DNA from 4 places in the Lysinibacillus zambalensis genome. Region 4 is predicted to be linked to each of the others. Evidence: riboswitches for the same ligand, from Rfam matches in the RefSeq annotation. Region 4 holds a riboswitch; each other region holds the start of a gene.
The links. Region 4 has a riboswitch for lysine ahead of ABNX05_RS21760 (amino acid permease). Riboswitches for the same ligand answer to the same signal wherever they lie in the genome.

Region 1 (5,052 bases), on a different contig from region 4:
CTCATCGAAGAAGGATGTGAGGGATTATTAAGGGAGGTTTTCGATACACACTCTACATGTGTGGAGTGTATGTGGCAACACATGGATGCTGGTGGGTTTAAGTAATTGGCTAGGTACTACCATAGTAGAGCCAGCCTTTTTATTTATCTTCAAACAGTTTTTTACTTCAGCTAATGCCCTTGTCGAACCCAAATGTTTTTATTATATCTTTAGATAACCTGTTAGCTATCTCATCCGCCTCAAATCCTTTGATATACAGTACTGGCTATATTATTCTGAATATTTATAAGGAATTCCTCAAGGCCAGTTTTAATTTTATTACTTTTATGCATAACACACCTACATTTATATGTTAAAGTTTTAAATTGCCATGTATTGAGCTACCTCGGTACTATTTAGCTACATATGGAAACAACAAGCTAAAAATTCAAGTTATACACCTATACCAGTAAGTGAAGATATTTCTATACTGCGAGTATTTTACTTTCGTATAAGATATTCCTGTATAAAAATAAATCAGCTACCTAATATCGATAAACATTACCAATACTAGATAACTGACTTATCGTAGAAATTCACCCTAAGCTCTTTCGGTATTTTATAAATCCGTAAATGTTGGTGGTTTCTTTTTGAAGCCTTTCGTTGTAATAAAAGCATAGATAAAACCGATTGCAAGCCAGATAAAGCCTACCTTCAATGTCATCGGTGATAAATTAATAAATAAGTAGAGACAAATACCAAATCCTAGCCCTGGAATTAATAAGTATCGAATTATTTTCATTTCTCTTTTACGGAAGAAGTAATACACGATCACTGACAAATTGACAAACATAAATCCTGCTAGGCCTCCAAAGTTCATTAATTCTGCTATAAAATTTGCTGATAAAAACAGCGCTCCTAAAACACTAATCACACACATCAATAAAATATTGTATACCGGTGTTTGATATTTTGGATGTAAATGTGTGAAAAACTTTTTCGAAAGTACCTCATCACGCCCCATACTAAACATTAAACGAGATGCACTTGCTTGTCCTGTTAAACCAGCTGTCACTGTTGATACAATAATCGCAACCGTATAAAGAGTTGCAAGAACTGCACCACCTGCTTTTTCCGCTACATCAAATAAAGCCGTATCAGCTGAACTAAAGTTTGTAACATCAGGCCATACGAGCTGAGCTACATATGCTTGCACAATAAAAATAAGTCCTCCGATTAAACAAGCTAAAATAGCTGCCTTCCAAATATCCTCTTTTGGATTGACTGCCTCTTCTGAAAGTGTTGTAATCGAATCGAACCCTAAAAATGAGAAGCAGGCCATTGCTGCACCAGAAATAATTGCAGACATAACGAATTTTTCATCGTTGAAAAACGGTACAACAGTAAAGAGCGACGTATTACTTTCCGCACCGACAATTGTCTTTACACAAAAAATCACAAAAATAACGACTACAATTCCCATAAACATAACGAGGATTTGATTTGTTTTTGCTGCGATGCCAATACCTAGAATATTGACAGTAGTTATAATACCTGCAATTAATAACACCCATACCCAATACGGAACAGTTGGTATTAATGCATTCGCATATGAAGCACCTACCATGAATACAATGAGTGGCACTAAAACATAATCCATAAACATTGCCCAACCTGCAAAAAAACCTAAATGCGGATTGATTGCACGCTGGGTATATGTATAAGTTGATCCTCCATTTGGAAAAACAGCAGCCATGCGACCGTAACTATATGCAGAAAACATCATTGCAACCATAGCAATCAAGTAGGCTAATGGCAACATCCCACCTGTAGACTCTGCTGCAAAGCCATAAATATAAGCTGGCGCAATCGGTGTCATAAAAGCAATACCATAAATGACTAAATCTTTTAATGTTAAAACACGCTTTAACTGTGGTGTATGATCATTTGGTGTTTGACTCATAGTCCATTTCCTCTCATAGATTCATTGGTTCGCGTTTTGAGAGTTCTTCCGTTACTATATCAATTACTTCATCTGTACTCATCACTTGGCAATAAATTTGATTCATAATCATAATTTCAGCATCATGAAGCTGTTGCGTTGCAGCTGCACATGCATCTTCAACTAAAATAACTTCAAATCCTGCGTCAGCTAAACTTCGAACTGTTGAAGCAACACATTGATCTGTTACAACACCTGTACAAACTACTGTTTCAATGCCCATATTACGCAGTAAAAATTCATAATTCGTACCACTTAATACGCTATCTGTCGTTTTATTTACAACAATTTCGTCATCAAGAGGCTTTAATTCATCCACCATCTCCGCTCCTGGGTCACCGATTGGCAATAAAATATTGTTCCATCCTGTCCGGCGTTGTACAGGAGAACGATCTCGTCCATCTTTATGATGGCAAGCAATGCGACCAAATGTTACTTCTAATTTATTAGTACGGAAAAAATCTAAAAGCTTTTTATTGTTCGGAATCGTTAAATTGTCGATACGATCAAAAAAGTATTCCCACTGATCAAACATGCCCTTTTCTCTTGCAACCTGCGCGTCTAATCCGTCTCGGCTAATAAACTGATGTTGCATGTCTACTATTAGTAATGCTGTTTTATCAGGGTTCACGTTTATTTTTTGACCGTCAGTCGGTAAAAATTCATAGTATAATGTTGATGTATTATCCATAAAATCCCCTCCAAAATATATAGATAAATAAAAAACAGACTCTTTGTGCAAAAGAATCTGTCTAACACAAAAATGACCTACTCATTTCTAAAATGAATCGACCATTTAAAATTCCCACTGTTTGTCTAAACAGAGATAGCACAACTTCATAAACACGTATGCTTACGAAGACAGTCCTGCAACTATTCGCTACAGACCCAGTATATGATGGCGAGAACTCATCACATACTTCGGCGACACTTCCTTCTATCTAACTTCTTCATCTTCTCGGACTCCATTAGGTACTGTTAACTGCCGCGCCTCTACCTCACTATCAGAAAAGTGAGGCTTATTTAATTATTTGAAATAATTATATTATTACATTTTTTATATGTCAACTTTAAAATCTACTATATTTTTATAAGATTTATCGCACACAACCACAAAAATGACAATCTAAACACTTTAAACAATAACTATTTCCCAATATACATCAACAATTGTATAAGCATTTAATTATTCACCTAACGGCATCCACCCCTTTAGGAATATTTTGGGCTACCATAAATCATAGTGGATTCATGACCCCGGGGGCGACTAACGCAGTATAAAATTGTTCGAAGTGGGAGGGATACCCCCCACGCAATTTTAAAAAATATGTTTGTCCTATAGAAAAAACTATCTAAACATAGTAAAAAAATTCTCAGAAAAACAAGCTTCTATTTAAGTAGTCTATTAATACACAAAAAATGCCCTACTTATATTACCAGCTATAAGAAAGGCACCCTCTAAAATTATATTCAGTTTTATTGAGCATATAATTTTACTTCTACGCTACTAAAAACATCATGATATTAAACAGTAATAAAAGGTTGCAGCAGCCACACTAGGCAATCCCTTTTTGATAAGCGACTCTATTAAGTTGAAGAATTATTTCATTATGTATCTAAACTTGATTACCTCAAATCTTTCTTTTTTCTTCTTTTCTGCTTTTTGACTCTTTTACATAATTAATATAGTTACCTGTTCCTTCTATTGCTGAAACTGCAATGATGGCCCATTCTAGTGGATTAACATCTCTTAGTGATTCCTTTCCATAGAATAATGTAATGCTAGCAATAAACCCATAGAGAATTGCTTTAGAAAAATACTCCCAAACAGGAGAATAATTTTCCAAATTAATTTTTTTGTATATTTTGTCTATTAAAATTACAATTCCTAAAATTATAATTACGGTTATAATCATTTCCGTCTTCATAGTACGCCTCCATAGAAAATTTCAACAAATTTTTCATCATATAATTTCTTCGAAAATATCTTCAATCCTTTATGTAACGAAAAAGGACGAATTCTACTACTGGAAGAACCTCGGTCAATACTATCATAATAAAGGTTTTCACTTACATAAAGATTAAATGTTGTACTAGCAAGTTGAACCCTCATACGCTTCCACAAATCTGAAAAAATGATTAGCTTGTCTCTATAGAATCTTTCACAGGATTCTTTTGCATTTTTAAATATGCAAGAGTATGCAAAAACTTTACCGCTTTCAATCAGTGAATCCTTTTCTTTCGCAACCTTTACTTCACTCCTAATTAATTTTTTTCAACACGCATTGTTCTACCTACCGTAATCTTTGTCGAATCAATCGCTAGCAGTAATTTTTCAAGGAAAGGGAGCGTTTGGCCCTACGATTTAATCGATTGACAATCTTTAAGAATTAGGACTAGTGAGGTTTGTCAGTTCAGGAAACAATCGACCACCATTGGAATGAAATCATACTACTGTATTTTTACTTAACCCATTATTTAAAGAGATTTGTGGATGTACATATTTATCATCACCTTCTTCAAACACTATATGGTATAAATACAAAGAAGCTAATCTTCCCTTTAATAGAACTATGTCCAAACTATCGCTAAACTAATTAAAAAGTGTAATCAGAGTACCCGTATAATTCTTTGAGTTATTATAAAATTGAATTACCAATACTTTGCGCATTACTTTTTAATTTTTTTAAATAATATTCTAATTGATTCTCTTTAAAATTTGTTTCTGCCATAAATACACTTAATACCGCTACTGTCGCATCATTTGAAGCATTAATAATCGGAACCGATATACCAATAGCTCCTTGTACATGCTCACTATTCGTATAGCAGTATCCTTTTTCACAAATTTCTTCTAACGATTTTTCAAGTCCTTCTATTGTTGTAATGCTATTTTTTGTATGCGCATCCAGCTCTAATTCTGCTAAAGTTTTTGCTCGCTCTTGTAGATTCAGCTGTTTTATAAAATACGCAAGATGGGTTTTCCCAGCTGTTCCCGTCGGTAGTTTATATACATAACCTAGCTTTTCAGCCCATTTCAAAGTAATTGGGCTTTCTTCCTTCTCAACAAA
Region 2 (5,052 bases), on a different contig from region 4:
TGACAAATGATTCAGAACTGTTACAAATCGGTCTTCGTAGCTTTAGACTCGAAGCAGGATTTATAGCTGAACAAATCCAGCAAGCAAAAGGTTACTTAACTGAATGCTATGATGAAAAACGTGAAAAGCAACAGAATGTTACATTTACAGTTAAATGGGACGTCAAGGAACGAATCATGAACACCGTTCCTTCAGAATAAAACGAAAAGGATTGTCATTCCAAATTTATGGATGACAATCCTTTTAATATTTATAGGTGGGCATGTCTTTCTTTTAAAAGTACATCTATTAACGAAATAAACGCTTCCAAAATATTTAGTGAGTATTGAATCATTTCCTCTAAGTTTTTGATTGACAGTTCATTCACTAATTTTTGTGCAGCCATATGTACTAATTCATGAGGTTGTTCTATATGAAGATATTCTGGCAAATTCCGATATTCCTCAAAATGGCCATAATACCATTCCCCAAACTTACATTCATGATGCGTTTTTATAATTTCTTTTAGGCCAGCCTTTTGTAAAGCATTTCTTAAAAAGCTTGCATGATCCATTAACCTTGCTGCCAATTGGCTAACTACCGTTTGCTCTTTAGGCTTACGGATTGTAGGAGCAATAGCTTTTAACATTTCAGATACTTGATTTTGTATTATATCCGAGAAGTCACTAGTATGAGATAATTCCGTCGTTGTTTCCGCTAAACGTCCTACAGCTATTACATTTTCTTCTGATGCGACTGTCATTTGATCAATGCCATGTGCTGCTTCTTCAATATTTTTACTTGTTACAGTCAAATTAGTAATATTGCTCTTCATGATACTTAAAAAGTCAGTTAAATAATGTTCGACTTCTTTAATATTTGTTATTGTATTATGTAATTTCTTATCAATGACTGATCGAATCTTCGTCATTTCTTGCAATGAACCTTTCGAGCTGTTAGCTAACTTCCCTACCTCCATCGCAACAACATTAAATCCTTTTCCATGTTCACCAGCACGTGCAGCTTCTATAGAGGCATTTAAGGATAGTAGTTGTGTTTGATCAGCAATCCCAGTCACACCTTTACCGATATCATCCATTTTAGTTATTTCATTATACAACTGCTCTGTTGAATGAGCTCCTTTAGACAACAACTCCTGAACCAGTTCACCTTTTGTAATGGACGCTTCCATTTCCTCTACAAGGAGTAATGAATGCTGTTTTATTTCTTGAATGTTTGCATTAACATTTTGCTCAACTGCAAGTATCTCTTCTGTATTTGACGACATTTCTTCACTCATTGCTGAAATATCCCCTACACTTGTTGAGACATTTTGAACCTTTAGCGCCGTTTGAAAATTAATTAACTCCATATGCGCTAGTACAAAGTCTAAAATCGCATTTTTCACATCAATACTGTCATGCTCAAGTTCTAATTCCAAAATTCGCTTTTTTAATATTTGTATTTCTAAATCGTTGTGTTGCTCAACGCTTTCATCCACTGGCTTTTGAAATAAACCGAATAACACCATATTAACTCCCACCTTCCCTTTGGAAAAACATGTCACATTTTATTATATAACAACTAAATTGGATAAAGTATGAAATTAATGTAAACAAAAATAGATGTGCCATTTAATGACACACCCTATTCATATTATATGTAAAGCGCTTGTTCTAAATTAAATTCGTCATGTAATGCAGTTGCTGCACGAATCATTTCGTCCTGAGGAACAACGACAGACACTTTTATTTCAGATGTACTTACCATTTTCACAGGGATATCTTCACGACGTAATCGATCAAACATACGGGCTGCCACTCCTGGGTTAGATGCCATTCCTGAGCCAATAATAGAGACTTTCGCTAAACCGATTTCAAAATCAGCAAAACTAAACCCTAGTGATACTTTACTATCTTCTAGGACACGTAATGCATCAGCGAACTCCTCTTTTAAAATAGTAAATGATACAGTCGGCTTTAAGCCATCAATTATTGCTTGTACGATTATATCAACGTTTATGCGATTTTCTGCAAGTATTGTGAACATATCTGCTAGCGAAGCATTAGAATAAGCATCATACCCTACCGTTAGGCGAATTACGTCTGACTCATAGGCAACACCACGTACAATTAAATTTTTCTCCATTTCAACTTCCTCCTTCAATAAAGTACCTTCTGTATCTTTTTCGCTTGACCGAATGATAACTGGGATTTGAAACTTCTTTGCTATTTCTACAGCCCGTGGGTGTAAAATTTGTGATCCTAAGTTTGATAGCTCTAGCATTTCATCATATGAAATTTCTTTTACCTTTTGTGCCCCAGCAATCTGACTTGGATCAGCTGTATAGACTCCATCCACATTCGTATAAATATCTACGCGCTCTGCCTCTAATGCTGCAGCAATAGCTAAAGCCGTCGTCTCCGCACCACCTTTACCAAGCGTCGTAATATTCCGTGAATTGCCGATCCCCTGTTCCCCTGCAACGACGACGATTTTCCCCTGAGTTAAATACTCTTCTATTCGAATAGCTTCTATCACATCAATTCGTGCATTGCCATACACCACATCGGTTTGAATACCTGCCTGCCAGCCTGTTAATGACACTGCATCATAACCTTCTTCCTGCAAAGCAATTGCCACTAATGCACTTGATAGTTGTGAGCTTGTTGACAATAGTGCGTCTAGTTCACGTTTAGACGCATTGTCTGATAGATTACAAGCCATCTTTGCTAATTCTTTAGACGTCCCTCTCATTGCTGTAGTGACAACGACAATATCAAAACCACTTTCCTTTTCTGCAATTACCTTTTTTGCAACATCTTGAATGTGTTCAGTTGATGCTAATGCAGCACCACCAAATTTCATCACAATTCTCTCCATTCTTTTCATTCTCCTTCGTATTTAATCATTTCGCTGATTATAAAGTAGCTAAAATTTTGCAGCTTTCACAAAAAACATCGCAAAAGCAAATAACATCCTTCAACTCTTAGGTAAGAGTAACAGCCTTGAAAAAATGTTGTTTCGAGAAATCTAAAAAGGCAGCTCTCACATAACGTGAAAGCCGCCTATAACATGTACAATAAAAGTAACTTGCGCATGTGTGATAGCTCTCCGAAACGTTTAGAATCGACAGTCTTACATCTCTTAAATGTAAAACCAGCACAGCATCGGAAACAACGATGCTCCACTTCGGCAAGTTCCCCTTTCATACATTTTCACTGGACTTGTTCGTCCTCGTATGTACTACTCTTGAACCTTGCACCTCTATCATCACTAAATAGTGATTGTATTTAATTGAATCTTAGCGAAGAAATTTCCAATTTAATAAGTAGAAACTACTTATAACTAAGATGCTGTGTATGACATTGCTATATTGAATAGCTATGTATATACAAACCTTAGCATACGTCTAATCCTTTGACAATGTCTCTTGATTAAAATCAATTTCACCTTGGCGTAATTGCCGCTGCCGCTTTGCTTTCGCGCAGAAAACATTTGTCGCTGTCGCTTTGCTTTCGCGCAGAAAACATTTGCCGCTGTCGCTTTGCTTTCGCTACAGATGAACAATGCGTCCAAAATCGGCTTTGTGCTTAGGTCTGCAGATATTTATTGTACGAAAGCGCAGTGCTAACGTAGCGACAGCGACACGAGGGCCGACACGAAATCGGTCATTTCGATAATACCACAGGACGTGGCGTTTTTACCGATGCAAGTCAGTTAGCCGTTATCACATGGATGCGATGGTTTTAGGCTAACATCCCCTCAGAACTCCTTTCCGATTCCATGACATCCGTCGGAGGCTCTATTTTCGTTCAGCAAATGTCTTTTGTACCAAAAGCGTAGCGACAGGTACAGGTGTTTGGACACCCACCGAAAAGGAATTCCATTTACACTCATCTCACTTACCCTTCAGAGGTAGTATTTTCTGCAGAATGAAAATAAGTATGGATATTGCTAGCTAGACTAGCCGGCATCCCAGCTTCCTGTAATGCTTGCACACTTGCCTCACGAATTTTTTTGACAGAGCCAAAATGCTTAAGTAATTGCTGTTTTCGCTTTGGACCAACTCCCTCTATTTGATCGAGGACAGATTGTATAGCATGCTTCTCGTGCTGCTGTCGTAAGAAAGTAATAGCAAAGCGGTGTACTTCGTCTTGAATTCGTTGCAGTAAATAGAAGCCATCACTTGTGCGCTTTAATGCAATTACTTCAGGTGGATCACCAAATAGAAGCTGAGACGTATTATGCTTGTCATCTTTTGCTAATCCGGCAATTGGAATGACAAGGCCGAGCTCATCCTCTAATACTTCCCGTGCGACTTCCATTTGCCCCTTCCCGCCATCAATTAGTACTAAATCTGGTAAAGGTAGACCTTCTTTTAATACTCGTGTGTAACGACGACGGATCACTTCCCGCATTGCCCCGTAATCATCGTGCTTGGCAGCTGTACGTGTTTTGTATTTTCGATACTCCTTCTTTGCAGGTTTTCCATCGATAAATACAACCATTGCAGATACAGCATCTGTTCCATGCATATGACTATTATCGAAAGCTTCGATCCGTAAAGGCACAGAAATGCCCATAGCTTCACCGAGCGCCTCACATGCTCCTATTGTGCGTTCTTCCTGACGTTCAATAAGCTGGAACTTCGCTGCTACAGCAATTTCAGCATTTTTAATCGCTAAATCAACAAGCTCTTTTTTTTGCCCACGTTTTGGTGTTAGTACCTTTACTTCTAATAATTCCGTTAAAATATCCGCATCAATAGATTGGGGGATAAAAATTTCTTTAGGCTTAATATGCTCTAGCTTGTCATAAAAGCGCCCAACGAATGTTAAAAATTCCTCTTCTGCATCTTGATAAATCGGAAATATCGAGACATCACGCTCAATGAGCTTTCCTTGACGGACAAAGAAAACTTGCACACACATCCAGCCCTTCTCGACTGCATAACCAAATACATCACGGTTTGTTGTATCACTTGATACAATTTTTTGCTTTTGCATGACTGTATCAATATGTGCAATTTGATCGCGAAATTCCTTTGCACGTTCAAACTCTAAATTTCCT
Region 3 (5,052 bases), on a different contig from region 4:
ACCAGAAGCTGTAGAACGCATTGTTTTAGGTTCAGGTAAAGTCATGATCGACATCGCAGACCGTATTAAAGACGGTGAAGGATTCGATCACCTACACATTGCTCGTGTAGAACAACTTTACCCATTCCCAAAAGAGCAAGTTGCTGGTATTATTGCTAAGTATCCTAATGTAAAAGAAATCGTTTGGGTACAAGAAGAGCCTAAAAACCAAGGTTCTTGGAATTATGCATTAGAAACATTACACGACCTTTCAGAAGGTAAAAAGCTACGTTATGTAGGCCGTCCTGCAATGAGCTCAACTTCTGAAGGTGATGCAGATTCTCATAAAGCAGCTCAAGCCGCACTTGTAGAAGAAGCAGTTGCTGAGCCTGTAAAGGTTAAATAATCACATATTAAATATTTTTGAGAGCCGGGCTACTTGCTTAGGCAGTAGCCCATTGATGTGCACCAATGCACGTTAATTAAAGGAGGAAATGAAAGTGGCTGAAATTAAAGTCCCTGAATTAGCAGAATCGATTACAGAAGGTAGTATCGCACAGTGGGTAAAAAAAGTGGGCGATCGCGTTGAAAAGGGTGAATTCATCGTTGAACTTGAAACAGACAAAGTAAACGCTGAAATCATTTCTGAAGAAGCAGGAGTTTTAACTCAAATTTTAGCTGAAGAAGGCGATACTGTACTTGTAGGTCAAGTAATCGCAGTTGTAGAAGCTGGCGAAGGTGCAGCACCTGCTCCAGTTGCAGCAGCTCCAGTTGAGGCAGCTCCAGCAGCACCACAAGCAGCACCTGCTCCAGTCGCAGCAGCTCCAGTTGTAGTAGAAACTTCTGGTGAGCGTGTAATCGCGTCTCCAGCAGCACGTAAACTTGCTCGTGAAAAAGGTATTGACCTTGCTGCTGTATCTCCAGTAGATCCACAAGGCCGCGTACGTGTACAAGACGTTGCAGCTCATGGTACAGCTCCAGTTGCAGCACCACAAGCAGCTCCAGCAGCACCTAAAGCAGTAGCAGCTGTTGATGATTCACGTGTGACAATTGAAAAAATGAGCCGTCGTCGCCAAACAATTGCAAAACGCTTACTTGAAGTAAAACAATCTACAGCAATGTTAACAACATTCAACGAAGTAGATATGACAAACGTTATGGCTTTACGTTCTCGTAAAAAAGACCAATTCTTCGAGTCAACTGGCTCTAAACTTGGTTTCATGTCATTCTTCACAAAAGCTGTAGTTGCAGCACTTAAAAAATACCCATATGTGAATGCACAAATCGTTGGTGATGAAATTCACTTAAACAACTTCTTCGATATCGGTGTAGCTGTATCAACAGAAGAAGGATTAGTAGTACCAGTTGTACGTGACGCTGACCGCAAAAACTTTGCAGAAATTGAAGATTCAATTGCAGATCTAGCGAAAAAAGCACGCGACAAAAAATTAGGTTTAGGTGATCTTCAAGGTGGCTCATTCACAATTACAAATGGTGGAGTATTCGGTTCATTAATGTCTACACCTATCATGAATGGTACACAAGCTGGTATCCTTGGTATGCATACTATCAAAAAACGTCCAGTTGAAGTGAATGGTGAAGTTGAAATTCGCCCAATGATGTACTTAGCACTTTCTTACGACCACCGTATTATCGATGGTAAAGATTCTGTAGGCTTCCTTAAAACTGTTAAAGAACTACTTGAAAACCCAGAAGATTTATTATTAAATTCTTAATTCCTGAGTTTCTTAAAACCTTGCGAACTTTGTTTCGCAAGGTTTTTTTCTTGTGTGGAAAATTTGAGGAAGAGAAGGTTAAAGTAATCGGAGCGACGGAATGAGGATCCAGAATGACGGATAAAAGGGCTGAAGTGACGGAAAGGAAGTAGAGCGACGGAAAGAAGAGCCGAAACGACGGAAAGAAAAGCCGGACCGACGGAAAGAAAACAAAGCGACGGAAAGTAGAACCGAAGCGACGGATAAAGCAATCGATACGACGGAAAGAGGAGCCGGACCGAGACCGATGGATAAGAATCGAATCAATGGGCAGGTTATCCCACCGCTTTCGAAAGCTTCACCAAGTTGCATATAGTATAAAGGCTATTATTTTTACTGATTAACAATTTCTTTTGAATTAATAGAAAGTATGTTAAGTATTAATTATTTGCGGATTTTCTTTAAAAAGGATAAAAAACCCTAATATTGTAATTAGTCAGAAAAGTAATGAAATTATCTTGACGAATAAGCTAGTTTTATAGTAGTATCTTAATAATCAATTAAATATTCAAACCTCACGTTTTTATATTGTGAGGTAGAGGCGCGGTATTTATTAGTTCATTGTTGAGTACAAGCAAGCGAAGACGCAATGAAGAAGGAACTATCGCCGAAGTGTAAAAGGAGCTCGTACTTTTATGCTGGGCCTGCAGTGAATAAGTGCAGGACTGTCCTAGTGAATTTTTCCAGGTTTACTAGGTTGTGCTATCTCGGAATGATGGAATTATAGTGAGGATTTGGGCAACTGTTGAAAAAGTAAGACCTAAGTTCAGAGCTTAGGCTTTTTTAGTACAGTTGTCTTATTTTTTTACAGAAAAAAGGGGGAGTTTTACATGAAAAGAAATTGGTTAGTAGTAATGTTGACCGTAGTGACTGCAATTTTGCTAGCTGCATGTGGTACAAGTGACAAGAAGGAGCCGTCGTCATCTAGTAATGAGGGGGGCAATACGAACAACGAGGAAGCTGGCGGCGAATTCCGTATCGGAATGGAAGCAAGTTATGCTCCGTTTAACTGGACGCAGCAAGGTGATGCAAATGATGCAGTAAAAATTGCCGATAATGCAGAATATGCAGGCGGTTATGATGTACAAATGGCGAAAAAAATAGCTGAAGGCTTAGGAAAAGAATTGGTTATCGTAAAATTGGAATGGGATGGTTTAGTACCAGCTCTACAATCAAATAAAATCGATGCTATTATTGCAGGTATGTCACCTACTGAGGAACGTAAGCAAACGATCGACTTCACAGAAAACTACTATACGTCTGATTTTGTAATGGTAATTAAAAAAGGTAGTAAATATGAAAAAGCAACATCTATCCAAGATTTCTCTGGTGCAAAAATTACATCACAGTTAAATACATCTAACTACACTGTTATTGATCAAATCAAAGATGTAAAAAAACAAACAGCAATGGATAGCTTCCCAGCAATGCGAGTTGCATTAGAAGCTGGAAAAATTGATGGCTATGTAGCAGAACGTCCAGAAGGTATTTCCGCTGCTGCTGCAAACGATAAATTAACATATGTAAAATTTGAAGAAGGCTTCGATACAGACATTTCAAATACATCGATCGCAGTTGGTTTACGTAAAGGTGATGCAAACCTTGAGAAGATAAATGAAATCTTAAAAGGTATTTCTGAAGATGATCGCCAAAAAATTATGGAAGAAGCCATTCACCAACAACCAGCAGCACAATAATATAATTGCGCGGGCTAGCTACTAGTCCGTGCAATATCATTATATTAGAATCTTACTAAATTATAATAATGTCTTAGCTAATTGTTTCATAAGATAAAAGAAACAGGGGCCCAATGAAAATAGTAGATAGCTAAGACGATTGTAACGAAAAAGCAACACGACGTTGTTAGGAGGAACATCATGAGTCTTGAATGGATTATTTCTATTGTTGAGAACAACTGGCAAATGTTTTTACGAGGTGCGTATTATACATTACTTATTTCGATTATTAGTACAATTATTGGTGCACTTATCGGATTTTTCATTGGAATTATGCATACCATCAAAGTTCGTAAAAAGGGAGTAAAATTTTATAGCTTAAAATTCATTAATTTTATACTAACTTGCTATGTCGAATTCTTCCGTGGTACACCAATGATTGTACAAGCAATGGTTGTATATTTCGGCTTAGATATAGCTTTTGGTATTAATATGCACTTTATTACAGCAGGTATTGTAGTTGTTTCACTAAATACAGGCGCTTATATGGCAGAAATCGTACGAGGTGGAATTGTTTCCATTGATCAAGGGCAGTACGAGGCTGCATCGGCTATTGGTATGAATCATGTTCAAATCATGCTACATGTTGTATTACCACAAGTTGCCCGAAATATATTGCCGGCAACGGGTAACCAATTAATTATGAATATTAAAGATACAGCAGTTTTAAACGTTATTGGAGTTACGGAATTATTCTTCCAAACAAAGTCGATTGCAGGTAATAACTTCCGCTATTTTGAATCCTTCTTCGTAGCATGTGTTCTTTATTTCATCATGACATTCACAGCATCAAGAATTTTACTGTATATAGAAAAACGGCTGGATGGATCAGATGCCTACCAAAAAGAACAGAAAGAAGCAGTATAGGGGGCTAATAAATGACAGTTATTAAAATAGAGCATTTAAGTAAATCATTTGGGCGTAACGAAGTGTTAAAGGATGTAAATTTCCAAGTAGAAAAGGGCGAGGTTGTCTGCTTAATCGGTTCTTCAGGTTCAGGTAAATCAACATTACTACGCTGCATTAATTTACTGGAAACACCAAGTGGAGGTCAAATTATTTATAAAGGTGAAAATATTTTAGATGAAAAACATAATATCCAGGAATACCGTACACATTTAGGCATGGTATTTCAGCAATTTAACTTATTCAATAACCATAATGTGCTAAAAAATTGCACAGTTGGTCAAATGAAAGTATTAAAACGATCGAAGGTAGAAGCCGATGAAATTGCACTAAAATATTTACAAATCGTTGGTATGGATCAATACGTAAATGCGAAGCCTCGGCAGCTATCTGGCGGTCAAAAGCAGCGTGTAGCGATTGCGCGAGCATTGTCAATGAGCCCAGAAGTAATGCTGTTTGATGAACCGACATCAGCTCTTGATCCAGAAATGGTAGGGGAAGTATTAAAGGTAATGCGTCAGCTAGCGGATTCGGGAAATACGATGTTAATCGTTACACATGAAATGGAATTTGCCAAAGAAGTAGCCGATCGCGTTGTCTTTATGGATAAAGGTGTTATTGTAGAGGAAGGCCCACCAGCACAGGTTTTAGTAAAC
Region 4 (5,052 bases):
GCGCTTTTGCACTTCCATGCACCTCTATTCTAAAATGTAAAAATTTCATTTTATTGGCTCATCATCATAACGATTATCTCAAGATGTGATCCTTTATTAATTGAAGCGGTAATAAACTAGTTTCATACAAATCACCTGTGATAGTAATAACTAGTTCTTCCTTTGGCCAAATAAAAATATATTGCCCCCCAAAGCCTAATGCAAAAAAATAGTGATTATCTTCCGAAAAAGCTTTAGTTTCATTCTGTTTATTTACCCACCAATGCATCCCGTAATAACCGATTTTTTCATAAGTCATTAAATTCGGCTTTATCGAATGATTAATCCAATCCTCCGAAACTATCCTTTTCTCGTTATATACGCCTTTCTTTAAAACTAAGAGCCCCACTTTCATCATATCTTCTGCCTTTAATAAAAGACCATCTGCCCCTTTACTAATTTTCTTCTTATCCTCGTACCACTGATATTCTTGAATACCTAATGGTTGAAATAAATAACGATTGGCAAATTCTTTTGTTTTCATACTCGTAACTTGCTGCAATATAGCAGATAGTATATGGGAGCAACCCGAGTTATAATTCATATGCGTACCCACTGGATGTACCATCGGACGATTTATTATAAATTTTACTATATCAGAATGAAATACCATAGGAGCAAAACAATTCCATTCTCCGAATTCCGGGAAATCTAATCCTTCTGTCATTGTTAAAAGGTGATATATTGTCATATCCATTTTACGTTTGTCATCTTGTCGTTCGAATAGTTCAGGAAAAAAAGAATGGACAGGTATATGAACAGATGCCAAATATTTACGATCTATTGCAATGCCAAATAGAATTGAAAGAATACCCTTTGTACAAGAATTAATTTTATGAAGTTTCTGTTGTTGTTTCTTGTTTTTATAGTATCGAAATATCGTTTTACCGTGACTATTAATTAAAAAGGTATTTATCTTTTCTTTTTTCAATCTGTTTTGTAAAAATGGATAGTCTATCATCTTTCCCCCTCCTGTGATTATTTGTTCTCACCTATTATGCTTTTACGTACAGCTATTTCTACTGAATGAAGATAAACGATATACGTTTCAACAAATGCCATAACCAAAATTTGGTGGTTATTCATTCTAAAACAGTTTACCATATTAAGGTTGGGCACCAAAAATGGAGGGACGGTCTGAAAAGCTAAAGTCCACTTTTATTTTCTCCAGTAATTTTATCTGAAGATCCTAAAATAAAAAAACGGATCAATGATTACTATTATGGGGATGGGGGGTTTTGGGCTTAAAGGATTTAATTTTTCTCTGACAAGATTGTATGTTTGAGCTTGCCAATTCATTTTTTAACTAAAAAAAACTGCCCTGCAAGCCATTTTCTATGGCTCACAGGACAGTTTATTATTTATTAATCTACTTTTAAATCACATTGCTCAAGTGGAAGCATTTTTGTTTTATGCTTAATTTTATAGCCAAGCCATAACAGTAAGAACAGTGGAATACCGATATACGAGACAAGGACTCCGTACCAATCTACTGAACCACCCATAAAGGCATTGTAGTTTTGTCCAATAACAACAATCATACAAACCGTAAAGGCAAATAGCGGACCGAATGGGAATAATTTCGCTTTATACGGTAACAATTTCGGATCTAAGCCCTGTACGTCGAACGCTCGACGGAAACGATAATGGCTAAATGCAATTCCTAGCCAAGCAATGAAGCCTGACATCCCAGAGGCATTTAGAAGCCACATGTAGACCACACCATCACCAAAGAATGAAGCTAAAAATGCTAGAGAGCCTACAGCTAAAGTCGCCAGTAATGCGTAAATTGGAATACCTCGACGGCTTAGTTTAGCGAAAAATTTAGGTGCATGTCCATCTACCGCTAATTGCCAAAGCATACGAGAAGATGCGTACAGCCCTGAATTCCCTGCTGACAGCATTGCCGTTAGAATAATAGCATTCATCAATGATGCGGCAAAGGCAATTCCTAAACGGTCGAACACCAGTGTAAACGGTGAAACAGCGATATCTTCAGATAGCAAACGTGCGTCTGTAAACGGAATTAACAAACCAATTGCACCGATCGCTAAAATATAGAATAAAAGAATTCGCCAGAAAACGGACTTAACAGCTTTCGGAATATTTTTACCAGGATCATCTGTTTCACCCGCTGTTATTCCAAGTAATTCTGTTCCTTGGAACGAGAATCCCGCAGCTAAGAAAATACCAAATGTAGCAAGGAAACCACCGTGGAATGGTCCATCACTAATAAAGAAATTCGTAAAGCCTACCGGAGCATTTCCTCCTAAAATACCAAATATCATTAAGAAACTGATGATAATAAAAATGATTACAGTTACAACCTTTATCATGGCAAACCAATATTCACTTTCACCATAGCTTTTTACCGATAATAGATTGAACGATAAAACGACAGCAATAAATAAAACAGTCCAAAGTGCTGAAGAGCTATCTGGGAACCAATATTTCATAATCAATGATACAGCTGAAATTTCTGCCGCAATTGTAATTGCCCAGTTGTACCAATAGTTCCAACCAAGTGCAAAACCTAAAGCTGGATCCACAAATTTTGTAGCATACGTACTAAATGAGCCCGATGATGGCATATAGGCTGCCATTTCGCCTAAGCTCGTCATTAAAAAATAAACCATAATACCGATTAATGCATAAGCAAGAAGCGCACCGCCAGGGCCTGCCTGTGCAATGGCACCACCACTAGCTAAAAACAATCCTGTACCGATTGTACCGCCTAATGAAATCATTGTAATGTGACGGCTTTTTAATTCTTTTTTCAACTTTGGCGCTTTATGGCCGAGCTGATTGACTTTTATTTCACTCACAATTTAGCTTCCTTCCTTTTAAGAGGCGAAAAAAATGCCATCACATGAACGGCAGTGATGGCTAAGAATCCTCTGTTCTTTCAAAATGATAGCTCAACACGTTGTCCAAACGTGACAGTTCTGTTCCTTTCGGAGACAGCCCCAGCATGAGGTTTTCAAGTCCCCTCACACTTCGGCAGTATTTCCTTTCAACTAATATCTTAAATGCTTGTCATTTCCATTAGCATACTCTTAAATACCGCGACCTCTACCTCAATATAAACATGAGGCATATTATTAAATTTATGATGAATATTATTCTAACATATGACATATGGCATTTCAACAACCCGAGTAACATTCTATATTTTGTGAATTTTCAACTATTTTTATTATTGTGATAAAGTGGTATAGTGGTTCAATCATAATTGTTCTAACAGGGGGGATTTATTTGACTACTCGTGAACATAACGATACTTATCCTAGCAGGAAAATTAACTGGAAAGGTACAACCTTATTACTAGTGATCGGCGTAATTTGTATTGCCTCGACATTACGGATGCCACTAACAGTTGTTGGACCTATTATTTCCTTTATCCGAGAAGACCTCGGCATATCCTATGCATTAGCGGGTTTTCTAACAACAATCCCATTGCTAGCTTTTGCAATTATCTCACCTTTTGTACCAATTGTCGCACGTAAAATCGGGCTAGAACTAACATTATTTTTATCGACTATTCTTTTGGCATTAGGGATTGTACTACGCTCCCTCGGCACAACTAGTTTGCTCGTATTTGGCACTGCGCTAATTGGTATAGCCATTTCATTCGGTAACGTACTTATTCCAGGATTACTTAAATTGAAGTTTCCTTATCACGTAGGTTTGCTTATGGCATTTTTCACAATGTCGATGAATTTGACAGCTGGGCTTGGCGCTGGCGTTAGCTATCCTGTTGCCCATTCATCCATTGGCTGGCAAGGTGCTCTGGCAGTCGCACTTGTTCTTGTGGCGTTAACCATTTTAATTTGGATTCCACAGTTGAAATTTAATAAGCCGGAGCCTAATGTTAAAACTACGAAAGAACGTACACCTTTATGGAAATCACCTGTTACTTGGGCAGTAGCGGGAGCTATGGGATTTCAGTCGTTATTATTCTATACAACCGCTGCTTGGATTCCTGAAATATATATAGCACAAGGATTAGCTGCAGATCGTGCAGGATGGATGTTTTCCATCATGCAATTTTCACAAGTCCCAATGGCCTTAGCTGTGCCTATTATTGCTAGTAAAATGACATCTCAACGACCTCTCGTATTCATGTTTACGGCATTTTACTTAATTGGCTTTATCGGACTAGTAATGGAATGGACGAACCTCGCTATACTTTGGATGGTACTACTAGGCTTAGCCGGAGGAGCTTCATTCTCATTAGCGATGATGTTCTTTACATTACGTACCCGTACCGCTTTTGAGGCAGCTGATTTATCAGGTTTTGCACAATCATTAGGATATTTATTAGCCGCAATCGGTCCAATTTTATTTGGTTATTTACATGATATATTTGGTGGCTGGGATATCACTGGTTGGTTATTTGTTGTCGTAGCATTCATACTCTTCTTATGTTCATTTAGAGCTTCTAAAAATGAATATGTAAATTAAAAAAGGTAGCTCATAATCTTATTTCAGCGAGTGTTTGGACACTTGCTGAAATAAAGTTAACGTGAGCTGCCTTTCTCTATTAATAAGGTGGTTTCTGATAAAAATAGTTCGGTGTATTGTAAACATTAACATAAGGCTTGTGATAAATATGGGTTGTAGCAGGTGAAAGAGGTGGAATCAACCATGTCCAATTGCCTGTAACTTCGCGATTTGCTGCTGCTTCTGCTTCCTCAAACAATTTAAATTGTTGTGCAGCTGTATGATGATCTACAATGCTCACACCATCTTCTTTAAAAGAATGTAGAACGGCCATATTCAGCTCAACTAATGCTCGGTCACGCCATAGAGAAGCCTGTTTAGTTGTATCAAGGTTAAAAATTTCTGCTATAGCGGGTAGCATATTATAGCGATCATGATCTGCTAAATTACGTGCCCCAATTTCTGTACCCATATACCAACCATTGAATGGAGCTGCCTCAAAGTCGATACCTGCCATTTGGAAGCGCATGCTCGAAATAATCGGCACTGCATACCATTTTAATCCTAGCT

Region 1: linked by a shared signal. The riboswitch ahead of ABNX05_RS02270 (cysteine hydrolase family protein) and the one ahead of ABNX05_RS21760 (amino acid permease) in region 4 are both predicted to bind lysine.
Region 2: linked by a shared signal. The riboswitch ahead of ABNX05_RS08250 (aspartate kinase) and the one ahead of ABNX05_RS21760 (amino acid permease) in region 4 are both predicted to bind lysine.
Region 3: linked by a shared signal. The riboswitch ahead of ABNX05_RS00240 (transporter substrate-binding domain-containing protein) and the one ahead of ABNX05_RS21760 (amino acid permease) in region 4 are both predicted to bind lysine.

Annotation. Positions count from the first base shown of each region.
Region 1 covers NZ_JBEGDG010000001.1:463,202-468,253, forward strand. The annotation lists gene ABNX05_RS02265 (APC family permease) at 599-1,942, opposite strand; gene ABNX05_RS02270 (cysteine hydrolase family protein) at 1,956-2,672, opposite strand; lysine riboswitch at 2,801-2,985, opposite strand; gene ABNX05_RS02275 (hypothetical protein) at 3,613-3,909, opposite strand; gene ABNX05_RS02280 (IclR family transcriptional regulator) at 4,621-5,052, opposite strand, start outside.
Region 2 covers NZ_JBEGDG010000004.1:238,471-243,522, reverse strand. The annotation lists gene ABNX05_RS08260 (YslB family protein) at 1-200, shown strand, start outside; gene ABNX05_RS08255 (methyl-accepting chemotaxis protein) at 251-1,510, opposite strand; gene ABNX05_RS08250 (aspartate kinase) at 1,636-2,862, opposite strand; lysine riboswitch at 3,079-3,257, opposite strand; gene uvrC (excinuclease ABC subunit UvrC) at 3,885-5,052, opposite strand, start outside.
Region 3 covers NZ_JBEGDG010000001.1:45,405-50,456, forward strand. The annotation lists gene ABNX05_RS00230 (2-oxoglutarate dehydrogenase E1 component) at 1-385, shown strand, start outside; gene odhB (2-oxoglutarate dehydrogenase complex dihydrolipoyllysine-residue succinyltransferase) at 480-1,715, shown strand; lysine riboswitch at 2,283-2,467, shown strand; gene ABNX05_RS00240 (transporter substrate-binding domain-containing protein) at 2,585-3,451, shown strand; gene ABNX05_RS00245 (amino acid ABC transporter permease) at 3,632-4,357, shown strand; gene ABNX05_RS00250 (amino acid ABC transporter ATP-binding protein) at 4,369-5,052, shown strand, end outside.
Region 4 covers NZ_JBEGDG010000023.1:63,317-68,368, forward strand. The annotation lists gene ABNX05_RS21750 (response regulator transcription factor) at 1-12, opposite strand, end outside; gene ABNX05_RS21755 (serine hydrolase domain-containing protein) at 74-1,000, opposite strand; gene ABNX05_RS21760 (amino acid permease) at 1,404-2,864, opposite strand; lysine riboswitch at 2,946-3,122, opposite strand; gene ABNX05_RS21765 (CynX/NimT family MFS transporter) at 3,271-4,503, shown strand; gene ABNX05_RS21770 (nitric oxide synthase oxygenase) at 4,583-5,052, opposite strand, start outside.